Regions from separate parts of the Lysinibacillus sp. JNUCC-52 genome, predicted to be linked through region 2. Evidence: riboswitches for the same ligand, from Rfam matches in the RefSeq annotation. Region 2 holds a riboswitch; each other region holds the start of a gene.
What was found. Region 2 has a riboswitch for thiamine pyrophosphate ahead of JNUCC52_RS02385 (ABC transporter substrate-binding protein). Riboswitches for the same ligand answer to the same signal wherever they lie in the genome.

Region 1: it holds a riboswitch for thiamine pyrophosphate, as region 2 does, so the genes downstream of both, thiT (energy-coupled thiamine transporter ThiT) here and JNUCC52_RS02385 (ABC transporter substrate-binding protein) in region 2, are expected to answer to the same signal.
Region 3: it holds a riboswitch for thiamine pyrophosphate, as region 2 does, so the genes downstream of both, thiC (phosphomethylpyrimidine synthase ThiC) here and JNUCC52_RS02385 (ABC transporter substrate-binding protein) in region 2, are expected to answer to the same signal.
Region 4: it holds a riboswitch for thiamine pyrophosphate, as region 2 does, so the genes downstream of both, thiW (energy coupling factor transporter S component ThiW) here and JNUCC52_RS02385 (ABC transporter substrate-binding protein) in region 2, are expected to answer to the same signal.

Annotation. Positions count from the first base shown of each region.
Region 1 covers NZ_CP065546.1:3,416,524-3,419,737, reverse strand. Annotated here, with positions in the region: gene map (type I methionyl aminopeptidase) at 1-736, opposite strand, end outside; gene thiT (energy-coupled thiamine transporter ThiT) at 982-1,542, opposite strand; TPP riboswitch at 1,663-1,770, opposite strand; gene JNUCC52_RS16840 (magnetosome magnetite crystal formation protein family) at 1,899-2,231, shown strand; gene JNUCC52_RS16835 (hypothetical protein) at 2,263-2,385, shown strand; gene JNUCC52_RS16830 (AAA family ATPase) at 2,517-3,214, opposite strand, start outside.
Region 2 covers NZ_CP065546.1:440,676-443,889, forward strand. Annotated here, with positions in the region: gene JNUCC52_RS02375 (ABC transporter permease) at 1-157, opposite strand, end outside; gene JNUCC52_RS02380 (thiamine-binding protein) at 154-447, opposite strand; gene JNUCC52_RS02385 (ABC transporter substrate-binding protein) at 447-1,442, opposite strand; TPP riboswitch at 1,639-1,750, opposite strand; gene JNUCC52_RS02390 (sensor histidine kinase) at 2,100-3,098, opposite strand; gene JNUCC52_RS02395 (response regulator transcription factor) at 3,095-3,214, opposite strand, start outside.
Region 3 covers NZ_CP065546.1:2,550,365-2,553,578, forward strand. Annotated here, with positions in the region: gene thiC (phosphomethylpyrimidine synthase ThiC) at 1-1,704, opposite strand, end outside; TPP riboswitch at 1,853-1,967, opposite strand; gene JNUCC52_RS12635 (AEC family transporter) at 2,015-2,944, opposite strand; gene JNUCC52_RS12640 (methyl-accepting chemotaxis protein) at 3,200-3,214, opposite strand, start outside.
Region 4 covers NZ_CP065546.1:1,855,983-1,859,196, reverse strand. Annotated here, with positions in the region: gene JNUCC52_RS09495 (VWA domain-containing protein) at 1-1,398, shown strand, start outside; gene thiW (energy coupling factor transporter S component ThiW) at 1,456-1,947, opposite strand; TPP riboswitch at 2,169-2,276, opposite strand; gene JNUCC52_RS09485 (MFS transporter) at 2,332-3,214, opposite strand, start outside.

The DNA.
Region 1 (3,214 bases), 1.7 Mb from region 2:
TTAAAATGATTGGTTTGTCTTTTGTAACAATAATAGAATGCTCAATTTGGGCAACTAATGATTTGTCAGGTGTAACGAATGTCCAGCCATCACCAGCTTCAACAATATGTTCTGCCTTCGCTGATATAAACGGCTCAACAGCTAGCACCATTCCTTCTTTCATAATTGTTGAATCCCAAGCATCGTAATAATTTAAAATATGGTTTGGCTCATCATGCAATGAACGCCCTAAACCATGACCTGTTAAATTCATAATGACAGTTAAATCGTTTGCATAAGCTTCACGCTCTACAGCTTTCCCAATTTGGTTTAATTTAGAACCAGCTTTTACTTTTGTCATAGCGCGGTCAAAGGCACTTTTTGCTACGCGGCAAAGTTTTTCCTTATCTTCGTACCCTTCACCTACTACAAATGAAATACCTGTATCTGCAAAATAGCCATTTAGAGAACCTGATACGTCAATATTGACAATATCCCCTTCTTTAATAACTCGTTGTCCTGGAATACCATGGGCAACTTCCTCATTCACACTAATACATGTGTATCCTGGGAAATCATATTCACCTTTAGGACCAGAAATAGCTCCTGCTTCAGCAAACATACGGCCTGCAATTTCATCTAATTCAAGTGTTGTCACACCAGGTTTTGTAGCTACTTTCATTGCCTCACGAATTTCTGCACAAATGCGACCAATTTTTTTAAAGGCTTCAATTTCTTCTTGCGTTTTTACAATCATTTATAACGTCCCTTTCATCTAATATCTATTCATTAATATAACATAACTTTATATGTCCATAACGCCAAACGCTTTAATTATTCTATGCTAACATTATTTCATAAGTACCAGACAAGTAAAAAACAGACCCTTTTAGAAGTTCTGGTACTAACAACAGCGACCCAATTGTCTTGAAATATAAAAAAAATAGCACACTAAGTTACACTTAGCATACTATTTTCACTTTTGGGACAGTCTTATCGTGTTTATGATTTTCGTTGCATTAATTGGGGTGCAGCTGTAAATAATATCACACCAACGATCGCTGTTAATATTGTTGCTGGAAGCATGTATGTTCCATTGTATATGATTGAATAAATCCATGCGTTTTGCTCGCCTGCATATTCTGCAAAAAATACAGCCCCTGCAATTGTATGGGCTAAATAACGTAGGAAACCTGCTAATACTGTACCGATTACAATGTAAAGGGCCATTTTCTTTTTGTTCAAAGCGGCTGTCGCTTTAAATATAGGTCCACGTACTACTGCCGCTAAACCAACGACCGTAAATGCTACACCGTAATCTAGTAAGCCTTGTAGCCAATGCACAATATAAGCGCCAAACATCGTTTGCATAACTCCAATTAGTAAACCTGTTGTTAGTCCAGCTAAGAGCCCCCAACGTAATGCCATTAAGATGATTGGTATCATTACTAGGCTTACGGAGCCACCTTGCGCCCATACTTTAAAAGAAACTTGATCGAGTACAAGTCCTAGCGCTGCAAAAATTGCAATTTCCATCAGCATGAGTAATCTTTTTTTGTCCATTTTATTATTCTCTCCTTTGTTCCGATGTAGGATACAAGAGCAGGAATAGAAATCTTTTTGATATGCATGTCAACTGGCATAAAAAAACGATGCCAGGACAGAGCCTCACATCGTAAAAGTGTCGGTTTCTATCCACATCCCTACGCAAGCGTTAACTTACAGGTTCGAAGAGTAAAGGCATTACGTGCCCAGTCTCAGCTGACATCATCAGCTCCCCTTGTGGTCGTTACATCTTATTATTTTGTTGAACATCCTCATTGTACGTAAACCCTTATGCAATTACAACCTTTTCCACATTAATTTTTTTGAAACTTTCGCGTTTTCTATGCGTAAATAATTTAAAAGGAGGGACTACTATGGAGAATCAAAAAATTTTATCTGCCTTTAGTTATCTCAGTATTTTTTTTGCACCATTTATCGTTCCAGTAATCGTTTATTTTGTATCAAAAGATAGTGATGTCAAGAGACATTCCATTAGAGCACTTATATCTCACTTAATACCATTTATCTTCGGTATCATTTTCTTTATCGTCTTTGTATTTTCTACAATATCATTGAACACGTTTGATCCTTCTTCTAATGGGAATACATTTATTATCATATGGTTTGTATCTTTTGGCATTTATTTACTCGTTTCATTAGGCATTGTCATTTGGAATATTGTTCAAGCTGTACGAGTTATTCGTTAAAAATTTTTAGTATGAAGGAGCTGTCGTATTCATGAAAGTATCGAAGGTAGTTAAAACTGCAATAAAATTAGCGCCCATCGTTATTCCGATTGTCAAAAAAGTGGTCGCAGCAAAAAAAGGAACAACACCTAACGTAACGACACACAAAAAATAATAGCCAATGGGCTCCTATAACGTAAAAACCCACATCGCTTTCCAGCAGGCACAATGTAAGCCGCAGGAGTCTTCGTGGGTTTTTACTATGTTATCTATAAATTATTTAAGAATTGTTTGAGTGCCTGGCACTTATTTTACTTCAAAATGGGTTGTGCTATGTCCGCTCAACGTTTTTTCGACGTGTAATACTGCAGGCATTGCAGCTTTCAACTCAGCTACATGTGAAATAACGCCAATCATTCTTCCAGAGTCTTGTAAATCAATTAGCGTGTCAATTGCTTTATTTAACGCTTCCTCATCTAATGAACCGAAGCCCTCGTCGATAAACATTGTTTCGATACGAATATTACCTTGGAAGCTTTGAATTACATCCGCCATACCTAATGCAAGACTTAATGATGCATTAAACTTCTCCCCACCTGATAATGTTTTAACATCTCTTAATTGGTCTGTGTACGCATCATAGACATCCAAGCCAAGTCCACTTTGCTTCGCATGCTTCTCTAATCGATCTGAACGGCGCAATTCAAACTGTCCATTGGATAAGTGGAATAATCGGATATTTGCTGCTGCAGTGATTTTATCTAAATAATTAATTTGAATATATCGCTCAAAGGAAAGTTTTTTCGGATTTTGGCCATTCAACACTGTGTAAAGCTCTTTTACACGTCCTGCCTCTTGTTCAAGTACACGTATTTCCTTTGCAGTATCCTCTACTTTAACAATAAAATCAGCACATGCCTTTGCATAGCTTTGCGTCTGTTGCAAAGTTTTAAATGCTTCCTCATATGTGGCACGGAGCATCTCAAGCTTTTCCTCTAATTCCT
Region 2 (3,214 bases):
GAAACGTTTGGTAAGAGTGCATACCCTCCATAACAATGGCACTCGGCGCTGGCAATAGCCAATGTGGGATTTCAGCAAAACGAATAATGACTTCCCAGATGACTAATAAGAAGGCGATAAAAATAATCGACCTTCCTTTCGTTACTACTTGTTTCATCCTCGATATTTCTCCGTCAACGTCCCCATTGTAATGCCAGTTGGCTGATATAAAATTTTTACTTGTGTAATTACATTAATAGCACCTAAGTCAATCATTTTTTGATTCATCAGTTCAATAATTTGGAGTAAGGTAGACAGTTCGCCCTCCATAGTCGTTTCTAGTGGCTGCACCTCATAGCGCACACCTGCAGCATCGATAATTGCAATTGCCGCATCCACGAAAGGGATGACATCCTCATATTTTTCTGTTTTCGGTATAATTTGTACACTGATTAATGAATTAGCCATTAGTTTGCTCCTTTCGTTGGTAAGAAATCATTTGTAAATGCTTGCTCTGCATTAAATTTTCCTTCTAAGACGTTGTTTTTCGTCATCCATTCCGCATAGTTTTCCCAAACTGCTAATTTTTGTTCGCCCCATTGCGCTGCATCATCTTGATATTTATTTGCTAGCCATTCTTGACTTTTATGCACAAGTGCTTTATCTAAATCAGGTACCGCTTCAAGTAAAATATCAGCCGCTTCACTAGGATGCTCAATGGCATACTCATAGCCTTTTGTCGTTGCAGCTACAAATGCCTTTACCACATCAGGATTATCCTTAATCATCTTTTCATTCGTAGCTAAAACAGGTGTATAATAATCAAGTTGCTCACTATAGTCTGTTAAATACTGCATGTTTAATGTTTCCCCACGTAGCTCCGCCTCAATCCCTGTCCACGCATAATAGATCCAGGCAAAATCAATATCCTTTTGCATCATGGTGAAAAAGTCTAAATCTCCTGCATTAACAATATCTAATTTTTTGATATCCGCCTGTTCTTTTTGCATAAGTGATTGTAAAACAGCTTGTTCTATTGGGCTTCCCCAGCCACCATACGTTTTTCCTTCATAGTCCTTAGGAGATGTAATGCCCTTTGAAGCAATCGAAGCAAAGCCAGATGTATTATGCTGAATAATTGCGGCAATTGATACAAGTGGTACACCCTGTACACGTGCTTGCGTAATACCTTCCTGATAGCTTACGCCAAACTGTGCTTTGCCTGATGCAACTAGCTGATCAGCACCAGCATCACCAGGTAAAATAATGTCCACGTCTAAGCCTTGCTCCTCAAAGTAGCCCAGCTTTTTCGCCACATACAGTCCTGTATGATTTGTATTAGGTGTCCAGTCTAGTACAACGGATACCTTTTTTAATGAGTTTGTTTCTTCTTTGTCCTCTTTTTCGCTACAACCAACTAATGTTACTAATGCAGCAATAAGAACGAAAAACCACTTTTTCATGCTGTGTCCTCCAAGTCTAGTAGTTTGAAAGTGTTCATGATTGAATGTTTACACCAGAAAAAAAGGTATTCTAAGGCCATTTGCAGTGCTTATGATTGATTACTCCTAGTTGTAGGTGGAATAATGAATCCTAAACAAAAAACGCCTGGGAGTTATCCCAGACGTTTGCAAACGGTATCAAAAAATAGTAAATGATTATTTTTGAATAGATGTTCCCTACGCTGGTACGAGCCAAATCAGGTTCAAAGGGTCAGCATCTAAACGGACGCAATCTCAGCTGGCAACTTCCAGCCCCCCTACATTCTTAACTTATGAACTTTTCGTTGATTATTATACCCATATGTATCGTAAAATGACAAGCTAGTAATTTTCGTAATTGAAAAAAATGAGCTTTTACTGGACTATACTAGTAATCTGCGACATGACTTTTGCAAATAGAAAAGGTTTTATGCATGGAGTTTGAAGTAGCAGGCTATGCAGTATAGTATTTTGGGACAAATATCACTTCCGAAAAAACAATCGAAAAATGTGTAAACAAAAGCACCCGAATCCATGTACTCTCCCCCAATTTTTATATGATTTATGCATTTACCACGTTAAACATAAAGTTGATCTCAAATACAATTTTAGGAAGCTTTCAATTTTCTGGAGTTGCCATTACAAAAAGTTTGAATGTTGCGCATAACTTATGGTAACTTGAGTACCTTTTTCGTTAGATTGGATTGTACTCTGTAGTTCAAGCATTCGGCAAATATCTTCGATGATTCGTAGGCCAGTGCCCTTTTCCTCCACATTAAACCCAACCCCATTATCTTTAAATATAATTAAGTTTTTTTGCAAAGTGATTTCCAATGTATCGCATGCTGCATGACGCAAAATATTTTGGAAGATATTATCAAATAATCTGTGCAACCAAATTTCATTACTCTTCCAAAGGAATTTCGTTGAGGAATCGTTTAACACAATCGAGATTTGATTGACTTTATATAAAAAATTCCACTTTAAAATGATGGTATTGATAAGTTTTGGAACGTCTACTTTTTCCATGATGATATAGGAATTATCAACACGAGATAAGCGCTCAAAGTCATATTCATTGGATAATTTTGAAATATAGTTTATTTGTTCGTTTAGAGAATTGAAAATATCCTGATGTTGTGAAAAATCATTTTCGATTGTGTAAAGTTGTAAGCGCATAGCTGTCAAAGGCGTATTAATATCATGGCGCAACTGCGTTAAAAGTTCTAGTTTCATTTGCTCTTGTTGCATTATTTCAATTTCCTTCGATATCGTCCTGTCAATGAGAAGGTTTACTGCATTGGTTAAATCCCCTAATTCATCATTTCTAGAGTAAGAGATCTTTTGAAGTCTCTTCTTGTCATTACTCGCCAACTCCATAATGGTTTGCTTTAATTCATTTATTCGTTTAATTAATGAATTAATGGATTTGGAAAATAATATTGCCAAAGTAAAAAAGCTGACGATAAATAAACCTAGCATTATTGGATAGGCTTTTGACTCAAAAAACTGGGTTTCTGTATCATTTGAAAAATAATTATAAATGACGGTTACGATTACATTAATCACTACAATAGAAAGAGGAACACTGAATATAACCGATAATAGCAATAGTTGATATTTCTTTTTTAGTTTCATTGTTTGACACGGGTATTCATACGATACCCTTCTCCATATACATTTTGAATAATCACACCATCTGTATCGGCAATCTTGTTGCGGAGCTTTTTAATATACACATTAATTAAATTGGG
Region 3 (3,214 bases), 2.1 Mb from region 2:
CGTATTTAAATCTTTTTCTTTCGCATAGTTACGAATATCTTGAGAAATTCGCATACTGCAAAACTTAGGACCACACATTGAGCAAAAGTGTGCCGTTTTCGCTCCTTCTGCTGGTAATGTTTCATCATGATATTCTACAGCTCGCTCTGGATCTAACGATAAATTAAACTGATCGCGCCAACGAAACTCAAAGCGAGCCTTTGAAAGAGCGTCATCTCGCTGCTGGGCACCAGGATGTCCTTTAGCCAAGTCCGCAGCATGTGCGGCAATTTTATATGTGATTACACCTACACGGACATCTTCTCGATTTGGTAACCCTAAATGTTCCTTCGGTGTTACATAGCACAGCATGGCTGTTCCAAACCAGCCAATCATTGCCGCACCAATTGCTGACGTAATGTGATCATAGCCAGGCGCAATATCTGTTGTGAGAGGACCCAATGTATAAAACGGTGCTTCTTTACAAACTTCCAATTGCTTGTCCATATTTTCCTTAATAAGATGCATTGGCACATGCCCAGGTCCCTCTACCATCACTTGTACATCGTGCTTCCACGCAATTTGCGTTAACTCCCCTAGCGTTTCAAGCTCTGCGAACTGCGCCTCGTCATTGGCATCTGCAATTGAGCCAGGTCGTAAACCATCCCCTAATGAAAAGGCTACATCATATGTTTTCATAATGTCACAAATCTCTTCAAAATGAGTATATAAGAAGTTTTCTTGATGATGGAATAGACACCACTGTGCCATAATTGAGCCTCCCCGCGATACAATGCCCGTTACACGATTAGCTGTAAGCGGTACATAGCGCAGCAACACACCTGCGTGAATCGTGAAGTAATCAACCCCTTGTTCAGCCTGCTCGATTAGCGTGTCCCGATACACCTCCCACGTTAAATCCTCGGCAACGCCATTTACCTTTTCAAGCGCCTGATAAATGGGTACTGTTCCAACAGGCACAGCGGCATTCCGAATAATCCATTCACGAGTTGTATGAATGTGCTTACCAGTAGATAAATCCATAATATTATCAGCACCCCATCGTGTTGCCCATGTCATTTTTTCAACTTCCTCAGCGATGGATGAGGTTACTGCTGAATTCCCAATATTAGCGTTAATTTTTACATGGAAGTTACGACCGATAATCATCGGTTCTGCCTCTGGATGATTGATATTAGATGGCATGATAGCACGGCCCGCAGCAATTTCCGCACGAACAAATTCAGGTTTTAAATTTTCACGAATCGCCACAAATTCCATTTCTGGAGTAATAATTCCTTGTCTTGCATAATGCAGTTGAGTCACATTGCGGCCTTTTTTCGCACGTAAAGGTTTGTGAGAAAGGTTCGGAAAAACATTTTCCTTTATGCGCGGGTCATCAGCATTGCGGAAACCATTATCCTCAGGCTTAATGGTACGTCCCTCGTATTCCTCTACATCGCCCCGTTCTTTAATCCACGCACTACGCAAAGCTGGCAAACCTTTTGTTATATCCACTTTGTAAGTAGGATCTGTATAAGGGCCACTCGTATCATATACCCTTACTGGTGCATTCTCCTCTTCACCAAAGCTCCCTGTTGTGGGGCTTAGCTTAATTTCACGCATTGGCACTAAAATATCTGATCGTGTTCCTTCTACATATACTTTTTTACTCCCGTCAAAGCTTGTCATAATGTTCATGTTTTTTTCGCTAACTGTTGTCATTTACTATTCCGCTCCCTTTTTCGTAAATTATGAAAAGGACCGAATCTAGCCCACTCCAACAAGTAGCATTACAAACAAAAAGCCGAATCCAAAAAATATTGGATCCGGCTGTACATGTAAGGTTACATTTATCGCAAAGTATAAGGAGTGCGAAGTTCATTAACTTTCCCACGCTGGTATGAGCCAGATCAGGTCCAAAGGGTCAAGAAACCTCAATGTGTTTCCCTCTCAGCCCGACTCATCGGACTCCCCTAGTTAAGCTATTCAGTTTGATGCTAGTGTAACAGATATTCCTAATAGATGGAAGTCATTAAGTAAAAAGCATTTCTGCCAAATAAATTACAATTGTTACTGTAATACAGCTAACAATCGTCGAAAAAAGCACTGTTTGTGCAGCGGTTTCTGACCCTAAATCATATTCAAGCGCTAAACTCGAGCTATTACGCGACGTTGGGAATGCACTTGCAATAAAGAGCGATTGGGCCACAACACCCTCTAAGCCGAGAACAAAAATTATAAGTAATGCAACGGCAGGTCCTACTACTAAACGTGTAAAACAGCTGACAAACACAGTTTTATTGAACATTGATTTAATTTCAAGCTGAGATAGCTGTGCACCAAGCGTAATAAGAGCAACAGCGATAAATCCATCAGCAACGTGGTCAATTGGAATACGAATAAATTGGGGAATGCCAATATTAAAGAAATTCATTGCTACACCTATAATGAGCGCATGAATAATCGGCATTTTTAGAAAGTCCTTCACAATGGCCATGCCTGACTTTGTTGAAGAAATTAAATTATATAAACCATATGTATAGGTCGTTACATTTTGAAAAATAACGAGAATAACTTGAATTGCCACCCCAATTGGTTGTGTCACAAAAATCATTTGTGCCACTGGAATACCATAGTTGCCAGAGTTAATAAGGACAACACTATTTTTAAATACAGCTGCCTCGGTTTTCTTTAAGCCTAGTCCCTTCGCTATAAAATGACCAAGCAACATCTGACTCCCAATAAAAAGCACAATAAATAGCGCCACTTCACCTAGCACCGATAGTTCCACACTTGTTTCATATAAATTTACAAACACAGCTGCTGGCATAAAACAATATGTAATAAGCTGAGATAGTGCTTTTAAGTTAAATTGAAATTTCTTTTGTAAAAACGCACCAAGTACAAGCAACACCAAAATAGGTGCAACAATTTTAAAGAAAATCATACCGAGATACATCATGTGAGGCGACCCCCTTTCATCTTTCTATAGTAAAACTGTTCGCAAACTAGGTCAATGCCACTCTCGGCTCAAGCTGTTGCTATAAAAAGAGGCTGTCCTTAGAAAAGGACAGCCTCAATCTCAACTTATCTACAAAGGATATTAAAGAAGTTTTATCGGCGATTTCCCACAGGGTATCGGCGATTCAGCAAAGGTCATCGGCGATTTCCATGATTTTATCGGCGATTCCTACTACCTACTACAATTTAAAAATCATTAAGCAAGTTTAAA
Region 4 (3,214 bases), 1.4 Mb from region 2:
GGTAAAGAGCAATTACCATCGCTAGGACTTGTCATCGTACTAGACCGTTCAGGAAGTATGTATGGTTCAAAATTAGAGCTAGCGAAAGAAGCAGCCGCACGATCAGTGGAAATGTTACGTGATGAGGATACGCTCGGGTTTATTGCCTTCGATGATCGCCCTTGGGAAATCATCGAAACGGCCCCCCTTGGTAATAAAGAGGAAGCAGTCGATACGATTTTATCAGTGACGCCTGGTGGGGGTACGGAAATATATAGCTCCCTTTCAGCAGCATATGATAGTTTGGCAGATTTAAAATTGCAGAGAAAGCATATTATTTTACTAACAGATGGACAGTCACAATCAGGCAATTATGAGGATTTAATTGAAAATGGGAAGGAACAAGGGATTACACTTTCTACAGTGGCGATTGGACAAGATGCAGATGGCAACTTACTTCAGTCATTAAGTGAAATGGGTAGTGGTCGTTTCTATGATGTTATTGATGAACAAACAATTCCTTCAATTTTATCCCGTGAAACAGCGATGATTTCCCGTACTTATATAGAGGACAATCCGTTTTATCCTACAATTTATAATGCAACTGGATGGAATACACTATTTGCAAAAGGTGTGCCACAAATGAATGCATATATTGGCACGACGGCAAAGCAGGGAGCTGCTGTGATAGCTGAAAGTGAGAAGGAAGACCCTGTATTGGCCCAATGGCAATATGGGCTTGGTAAAACTTTTGCTTTCACATCAGATTCGACAGGGAAATGGGCTGGTGACTGGGCAAGATGGCAGGAATGGGGATCATTTTGGCAAACAATCATTTCGCAAATGCTACCAAGCTATAATGATGTGGCCTATGATGTACGACTCGATACAGACGGCTCATTTCTCATCACTGATCCGACAAATGAAGCAGCGTTTTTAGATATTGTCGCTGTCGATGAAGCGGGTGAGGAGCTTGATTTACAGCTTGAAACGATTTCCGCATCGCAAGTACGGGCAGTAGTGCAAGCGAAACCAGGATTGATTTTTTTCCGTATTGCTGACGAAGAGCAGGCTATTTACCAGGCTGGTCTAAGCGTACCGTACAGTGCAGAATATGAATTACGTCCTGTGAATGAAACACTTGTCGAGCAACTAACGAAGCAAACGGGTGGCTCTGTCTTGAAAGAACCACAAGACGTGTTCCGTAATTTCACCAACAAAGGAGCAGAGCGCCAAAATATTGCAACATGGTTACTATTAACGGGGATGCTATTATTCTTCGTAGATATTACGATTCGACGCTTTGGATGGAGCTTTATAACAAGGAATAAGAAAGAAAAGCCTGTTGAAGAAGCGACTGTCCAGTCAGAGGATACGAATGTTGCACAGTTATTAAAAGGCATGAAAAAACGCTCATAAATAAAAAACGATGGCACAATGCAAAAAGCATGTGTCATCGTTTTTTTATAAACATAGCTATTTCGTAATAAGAAAATGGGGCGCAGTTTTCCGTAGACTGCTAGCCATCATCATGCCAAGAACGGCCCCGATTAAACTAGATGTAAAAAATGCAGGCATAAAAAATAATGCACCGACAGACGTTCCCATAAATAATTGCGCATATGGAACAGCGACTAATGAGGCAAGAATACCTGTGCCAAATACTTCACCAGCACCAGCAAGCCAATTGCTGCGACTGTATTTATAAGCAAAGGCCGCACATGCTGCACCGATGACGCTTCCAGGAATCGCTAAAAGGGAGCCTGTGCCTGTTAAGATACGAATCAATGCTGTAACTATAGCAACGACGATAGAAGGCATAGGACCTAATAGAATGGCACAGATGACGTTGATCGCATGTTGTACAGGATAGGCACGTGCAATGCCAGTTGGAATGGAGACAAAAATAGAGCCTGCTACTGCAATAGCTACTAATAAAGCCATAGTAGTTAGTTTTCGAATAGACATGATAGTTACTCCTTTTAGTTTTGTGCGATGAATCGCCGATAGAACTCAGTGAATCGCCGATAAAATGTGAGAAATCGCCGATAAAACGGGGCAAATCGCCGAGAGACCTCACAAAATCGCCGATAAAATCGGACAAATCGCCGATAGCACTGCCTGATGAATACAAAAAAGCCGCTTCCTAGTAACGAAAGGAAGCGGCCTTGCATTTTTAAATTACACAAAAGCAAGTGTCGCCACTTCCCTCCGCTAGTGTGAACTAGATCAGGTTCAAAGGGTCCGTATATGAACATATACGTCTCAGCCTTGTAAAGACTCCCCTAGTGGTGTTAAACGATTTAATTTTTCGATAATAAATGTACCATATTTGAAATAATTGTCAATGGACTAATTTGAATCAGGATGCATAAGATGTGGAGCCTTTTTTACGGTCCAAATGAGCGCTAGTAAGAAGCATGTCATTAAAATAATCGACCCGAATATATACGGACTGTTCATATCCCAGTCAAATAAAAGACCCGCAAGTGCAGGACCAATCATATTTCCAAGACTCATATAGGCATTGGTAAGTCCAGCGGCTAAGCCTTGCTCATTGCCAGCAAGCTTAGAAATCAGTGTGTTGACTGCTGGACGAATAAGTGTTGTTGCCGTAGAGAAAATTGTTGCGACAACTAAAATTAATGCGAAGCCAGAAACAAATAATATGAGGAAGATTGCTACAGCAGCAATAAATAAATTGACTAATACAACTTTCATTTCCCCATAGCGCTTAAAGAGTGGTGTGATAATGAACATTTGCACAATAACACCGAATGCGCCACCTACAGTTAAGATGATTGCAATATCTGGAGGTGTATAGTTAAATTTCTCGGTTACAAATAATGATAATGTCGTTTGGAAATTGGCGATTCCGAACGAAAACACTAGCATAATAATAAGCATGACAAAGTAAGGCATTTGGACTGAACGCGCCATCTGCTTCGCAAGATTTTCTTGCTTTTGTGCTTTTTGAGCAGCAGTTGGTTTTGTAGAAGGTAATAACACCAACGAAAGGATAGAGGCTATAATAGCCGCTCCTCCAGCCATAAAGAATGGGAAATGCAAACTAACTTTAGAGAGGAACCCGCCAATACCTGGTCCAATCATAAAACCAAGAGACATAGCAGCACCTAACATGCCCATCCCTTTACCTCGTTCTTCATACGTTGTGATATCTGCTACAAATGCCATAATTGGAGGTGCTATAAAGGCAGAACCTAGCCCTCCTAAG